2 regions of the Desulfovectis peckii genome follow, and region 1 is predicted to be linked to the other one. Evidence: riboswitches for the same ligand, from Rfam matches in the RefSeq annotation. Region 1 holds a riboswitch; the other holds the start of a gene.
The links. A riboswitch is a leader RNA that binds a small molecule or an ion and turns the genes downstream of it on or off. The one in region 1 is predicted to bind cyclic di-GMP.
Positions count from the first base shown of each region.

Region 2: it holds a riboswitch for cyclic di-GMP, as region 1 does, so the genes downstream of both, ACZ5NG_RS03035 (pectate lyase-like adhesive domain-containing protein) here and ACZ5NG_RS01420 (hypothetical protein) in region 1, are expected to answer to the same signal.

Region 1 is NZ_AP042409.1:282,980-286,397, reverse strand. It holds gene ACZ5NG_RS01425 (DUF5305 domain-containing protein) at 237-1,076, opposite strand; gene ACZ5NG_RS01420 (hypothetical protein) at 1,090-1,404, opposite strand; cyclic di-GMP riboswitch class II at 1,853-1,936, opposite strand; gene ACZ5NG_RS01415 (hypothetical protein) at 2,205-2,696, opposite strand; cyclic di-GMP riboswitch class II at 2,746-2,829, opposite strand; gene mgtE (magnesium transporter) at 3,043-3,418, opposite strand, start outside.
Region 2 is NZ_AP042409.1:615,805-619,222, forward strand. It holds gene ACZ5NG_RS03030 (S-layer homology domain-containing protein) at 1-967, shown strand, start outside; cyclic di-GMP riboswitch class I at 1,195-1,278, shown strand; gene ACZ5NG_RS03035 (pectate lyase-like adhesive domain-containing protein) at 1,316-2,458, shown strand; gene ACZ5NG_RS03040 (radical SAM/SPASM domain-containing protein) at 2,725-3,418, shown strand, end outside.

The DNA of each region.
Region 1 (3,418 bases):
TATGAATTTCCGCCGCATTGTATACATTTTTTTACATACATAGGGAAAGCCCTCGCTTTTAAATTTACATATATTGTAAATTTGTTATTCTAATTTTAACCTTCTTTAGGGCTTTATACTTGCTACGATAGAAACATTTCCGCCGGTACGATTGGATAATAATTAACGGTACTAAAGTAGTAGATTAAAACTAATCGCATAAACCACATGAATAAAAGCAGGGGGTTACCCTGCTTTTAAATATCTTTGGTTTGCCCTTCATTTGACTGCCAAGTTGTGGCTGGCTGTGCTGCTTGTACCGCTTCGTTTTTGGCCTTCGGCTTAACTTTTTTCTGCTTTTGCTCTTTTAGCTGCCGGTTAACGTACTCTTTTAAGTCAAAAAGATATGTATTTTGCTCGACGGTAACGTAAAACTTTGAGATGTCTTTATAATCCTCACTAAATTTGTACATAATCGGCTGGCCAAGCTCATCGGAAATTCTCACTAAGTCTTCAAAAGAGTAAACCTTATAGAAATCATCATGTGCCATGCCGGCATCCCTTTCTAAAGCAACCAGCCGGCTGCCGTGCTTTTTAAAGATTTGATCCAGCTGCTTGGCATAGAGATCCTTTTGGGTTGCATTGGTAAAGAAAATTAAGTAAATTAAAGCAATGATACCTCCGGCCAAGCCAACGCCATAAGCGGCCACTTTGCTTTTATTTATCGGCTGCCGGACTTTTTGCGTTTTCTCCAACGCACCGGGCTGGTTAATTTCATTTTTGGCTATTTCAAAATAGCTTGTCCCCAGGGGAATGATTATTGCGGGTGCCGCTTTTTCTTCAATCACGCCGTGTTCGGTTTCTGCCTTAAGGTTCACACGCATGATCACGGACAATCTTGATTGAGTATTGATCTTGGTGCTTTCTGCCAATGCACTGATAAAGTTATTATAATCTTCCAGTTTAACGGAAACATTTTTACTGACGGAAAACTCTTGACCCTGCATATTAAAGCTTGTTTTCGGCAAATAAACAGTTTCCTTCTTCCAAATGGTCTTTGTTTGCTCCTTTTCCTGCCTGCCGGTGTATCCTTCCATTACCGCCACGATCTCATAGTCTCCTTATAATGTTTTCCGGCCGCTCACCGGTAAATTGATAATTAAAGGAAGCCCGGATTTGATCAACGGTGGCGGTGATATAGGTTTCTCCTTCCCCCATGCTTGGTTGGCTGTAAAGCATGTTAGGTTTTAGCAGCACTTGGTAGTTAGCGGTACCGGCATTTTGGTAATTGTAGAGGGCAACTTTCTCCTCTTGATAAACCGGCTGCCCAACCTGAATATATATTAAATAGGCCATTAGTCCGGTGAAAACAAGCGCCAGAAACATCAACGGTATTTTAAAACTTTTATTTAGCGCAATACGCATGGTAAGTAACACTCCTCAAGATTTTATGCGTATTACTATTCTACATTTATAAATAATTTTCTCCGTTGACAATAATAACCTTTAAATAAAAATAACCCCTTAAACAGCCGGCTTTAACCGCTGTTAAAAGGGTTAAATAATTTAAATGAGCTTATCTTTCAGCCGGCTTAGTCAATTTTATCTTTGCTGTTTATAATTTTAATGGCCGCCTTTTATGCTGTAAGCATGCCAAAGTGTAGTTATCGGTAAATTATCCGGGTAATTCACGGTGCTTTTAAGTCGTTATTTAAATACTACTTTCGTACCGTCGGTAAGCGGACTCAACCCCTGAGCTATCACGCCCCAGCAAACCAAAAAAGAGCAGGCAATAAACCTACTCGATAAAAAATTAATATTAAAATTCTATTTCCTCGCCCTAAGAGCGTTGATAAATACAAAAAACCGGCCTCAATACAAAGGCCGGTTGCACCACTAACTCTGCACGTCCCAGGTGCCCAAATAAAGAACGCGCTTCATTGTTTCCTTCACCAATATGAGTTTAGTATTTTGCCTAATTATATAACAACACCTGGGTCTTCGTGTGTAAAAATTTGTAAGTTAAAATGCAATTATTTGTTAGATTATTAGTAATACTTTTTGTTATGTTTACAAATTTTCACATTTTTTTACGGTATGAATTTTTATCAATAGGTTAGGTCTCCTAAATCGTCGTCTCCGGTATGTTCGTCATGATAGCCCGCCAACCTGCAGATAATGGCAAAGGTTTCTGCCCGAGTGAGCATGTTATTCGGTTTATCTTATCAGGGTAAATACTTTAAGTCCACATAGCCGTCTTTTGACAGCTTAATCGGTGAAGCCAGTTCAGCCCCATTAATTAAGTCGTCAAAAGTGCCGCTAAAAAGTTCACCGTTTACCACACCTTTTAGCGGATCGTTATAGCTTATCACCAGTTCCATGCTTGTTAGGTATTGTTTTCCGGCACCTTCAACGACAGAAAGTTTTTGGCCCCCTTTAGACAGTTCTGCATTCATACCTAATTTGGCAATTTTTATTGTTTCGCCACGATTATTTATCAGCCGTAAAATGCCTTCTTCCCGATATCCGGGATACCATAAACTGCCGCTGTTAAAAATATTTCCCTCTACAATATTACCGTCTCTGGCAATCGTTGCCGTTGCGGTAGGTAACTTTTCGTCAGTGGCAAAACTGGAAGATATCAATAAAATACCGAAAAAAAGCACCGCCATAAACACAAGCCCGGTCATTAACACTTTAGAACGATAACCCCTCAATAATCCACCCCCTTTCTATGGCCAATAAAACACAAAAACCCGCTCTTTTTACAGAACGGGTCGGTTGCACCACTCACTCCGTGCGCTTCAGGTGCCCAAATTAGAAGCGCACTTCATTGCCTCCCACATTTTACTTTTTACCAGCATTATATAAAACAAAAGCTAACATTTATGTAAAAACCTGTAATAGAAGTAAAAATTTTTATCCTGTTTTTACCTGTTAATTTACCTCTTTTTGACAGCAAAATACCGGCTTTTGCTTTAAGTTAAAACAACTTATCCTCCGCTAAGTCCCGAAAGCCATGAAAAAACCCTGCCAAAAAGGCAGGGTTAATTTTACAATTTTTTACAACAAAAACAAGGTGGCCATGCCAAAGTAAATCACCATACTGGTAATGTCCATCAGGGTAGCGATAAAGGGTCCGGAAGCCAGGGCCGGATCCACCCCGATGCGGCTAATGAGCACCGGTACCAAGCTGCCTAAAGCAGTGGCAGCAATGATCGAAAGGGTCATGGACAATCCCACAACCAGGCCCAAGGTAGGTGATGACTGCCATAAGTACGCCATCATCGACAATACCGAACCGCAAACAAAGCCAATCAGCAAGCCAACTTGCGTTTCTTTCCACACTACGCTGAAAATCTTGTTTTTATTAATTTCTCCGGTGGCCAGACCTCTTACTACCACAGCCAATGACTGGGTAGCGGCGTTGCCCGGCCCG
Region 2 (3,418 bases), 330 kb from region 1:
CTTACAAAACCTAGTTATTACCGGTGACTTACTCTTAGCTGAAAGTATAGGCGATGGGGACGTAACCCTGAAAAACATTACTGTTAAAGGTGAAACCATTATTAAAGGCGGCGGCAAAAACAGTGTCGAGTTAGTTGACTGTGATCTGCCGAGTATCACTGTTGATAAAGACGGGGTAAGAATAGTTGCCAAAGGCAAAACCTCAGTAAAAATAGTTAAACTGGAATCTGGGGCAACCTTGGTAGAACTAAGCATTAGCGGCCCCGGCTTTGAAAATGTAACCGTTACCCAAGAGGTACCGAAAGATGCAAAAATCTCACTCTCCGGTGACTTTACAAACATAGAAGTAGCAGCTGCTGAGGTAAAAGTTTCCTTAGAAAAAGGCAGCATTAAAGACCTAACCGTTACCAAAGACGCTGAAGACGCAGAAATTAATCTGGCTAAAAACACCAAAGTAGAAGAAATGACCATAGACGCCAAGATAACCATCAAAGGTAAAGGTGAAATTGACACCGCCAATGTAAATGCTGATGGTGTAAAATCAGAAATTGAGCCGAAAGAAACACAAGGCAAGGAAATTAGTGAAGAAAGAAGAACCACCGGCGGTGGCGGTGGTGGCGGTGGTGGTGACAGTGATAGTGATAGTAAGGTTGAGGTAACTGCTATTAAAGTGACAGGTGTTGCTAATGTCGGAGAAACATTGACGGCTGAAGTAACGCCATCTGGAGCAAAGGTTAATTATCAGTGGATGAGTAGCGGCAGTAAAGATGGCACATACACCAACATTAAAGGAGCAACAAATAAGACTTATACGCTTACTGAGGCCGATGCAGGTAAATGGATTAAAGTAAAAGCAACAGGAACAGGCAACTATAAAGGAACGGTAGAAAGTAAGCCGGTGGGGCCGGTAAAAGAATTTAACGTAATCTCTAATATCTTGGAAGCCGAATTTGAAGTAACTAAGTAATTTGGCCCAACTATTTATGACAATATAATGCCATAAATAACAATGAGCAATAAGCGCGGACATGCACCCAACTTAAGTCCACAGAGGCAAATGAAGGGGATGCCCGAGTAATTCGGGTATTCCCTTTTTGCGTTACTAACTACAACAGGCAATAAATATATGTTGGGAAAGGGGTGAAGTTGAAAAAACAGAGGTGTTTAAGTAAAAGATGTTGGTTAGTTGTTGAGAATTAAAAAAGGCAAAACCTGTCGAAAGGCGAGAACGCAAAGCTAAAGAGCCTTTCGGAAACTAATGGCAGCTTGGTTGCCAACTAATTGAGAAGATCAAAGTGAACAGGGAGGTTATAAAGTGAAGAAGAGAATTTCAATAGTATTTGCACTTACTTTAGCATTTTTGCTGGTAATGACATCAGCGGCAATGGCAGAAACCGGACTCCCCGATGGAGTTAATGGAAAGGTAATTTCTAATGTGCTAGAAGGTTCAATTACTGTAGGTGAAGAACCAAGTGAAGAAAAAGAAGTAGCTAATATAGACGAGTTAAAGACAGCGCTAACAGATGATAATGTAAAGACAATCAATATTACAGGTGATATTTCAAGTATTACCGAAACAATATTAGTAGACAGATCAGTAACAATTAAAGGTAATAACAAAACTTTGTCATTCACGGATGCTTTAAATGAAGGAGCTAACGGAAAAAGAAACGGGTTACTTGTTACAGCAGACGGTGTGACAATTGAAAACTTAAATATTAAAATGACAGCAGAAACAGGGTGGCAAGGTGTTTACGGCATCCAAGTATATGGAGCAACTAATGTAACTATTAATGGTTACACAGGTAGCGGCGGAGACGCAGCTTTGCTGGTTAACGGTTCAACAGTAACCTTAAACGGAACTATCAATGTAAGCGACAACGAATTTGGTGGTATTGAAGTATCTGGTGATACATTAGGAATAGGTAATTTATCATTGGATGTAAATAATGCAACTATAGAAAACACTTCAGAAGCTCCTGGCAAGCCAACAATCTGGGAAGATAAAGTAAGTGGACATGTTAAAGGAATAGATGAGTATCACCCCATTAGAGTTTTAAAATATGATAATGATGGAAATCCAACACAATCACAAGTACAATACTACAAGGACAAAGCAAATTCACAATTTATTGAGTTAAAATGGGTAGAAAAACCTGATAGTACTACTGATAGTACTTTTGAGGTTTCAGTAAGTGCAAAAAATAATGTTGCTGGTGTAGCAATTCCAAACGTTCTCTATATTATAGATGTACAAGGTGGTAACTTTGAAGCCGTTGAGCTTGTAAATGGTGAGGAAAAACAGAAGCTTGGCGAAGGTGATGGTTACTGGTATTGGGGCAATCTAAATGGTGGATTTACCTTTGATTTTAGAGAAGCAACAACAACTTTCAAGGTAACTGCTGAAGAAAATGGTAAATACAATGTTAAGATTTATGCTGTACAGCTAGAAAAATAAAATCTTCATCGAGGGAAATCCCTAATTAATCGTAACAACGAAAGAAACTGAAAGAAAGAAAGGTCACCTAAATGCAGGTGACCTTTCACTTTATGGCACACCTGCCACGGGGACGTTCCTTATGGCAGGTGAACTGCCATAAGGAAAGCCCCATGAGGCTCTTTTTTTATACCATCTTCTTCCATGCTATAATGTTAACATATTGAGTTTTTAGTTTTGAAGCTTTTTATAAAGCCAAACTCTACAACAACTTTGGAGGTAATTTCATGATTTCTCATCTGCAGGCAATGCAAATAGAAGTCAGCGCAGTGTGCAATCTAAAGTGTACTTTTTGCCCTACCACTTACATAAAATCGGCTCGGGAACCCCGGTTTTTCCCGCTCGAACTTTATAAAGATTTAATTCCATATTTCCCTAATACCAACTGGGTTTATTTGCAGGGCTGGGGCGAGCCTTTTCTGCACCCGGACCTGTGGACTATGGTTGCCTTGGCGAAAAAAACCGGGGCCAAGGTGGGGCTAACCACCAACGGCAGCTATTTTGATGATCAAAATCTGGCCCGGCTTTTTGAAGGGGGCGCCTCTGGCCTGGATCTGGTTTCCATTTCCATTGCCGGTGCCACACCCGAAACGCACAACAAGATACGGGTGGGCTCGGATTTAAAGGCCATATTTGCGGCCGTGCGGGATCTCATTGAGGCTAAGAAGCAACATAAAAGTGTGTTACCCATCGTTAAGTTTTCATACATGCTGACTAAGCAATCAATTGCCGAACTGCCTGCCGCAGTGGCTGCCGCGGCTAATTTGGGTGTAGATGAGCTTTACACCACAAATCTGGATTATGTTTTTGACGCCCGGGCAGATCAGAGCAAAGTGTTTGCCTACCAGGAAGAACCGGACCCAGCCCATTTGAAATATATATCTGAAGCGGAGAAAGTGGCGCGGGATAGGGGGTTCCCCT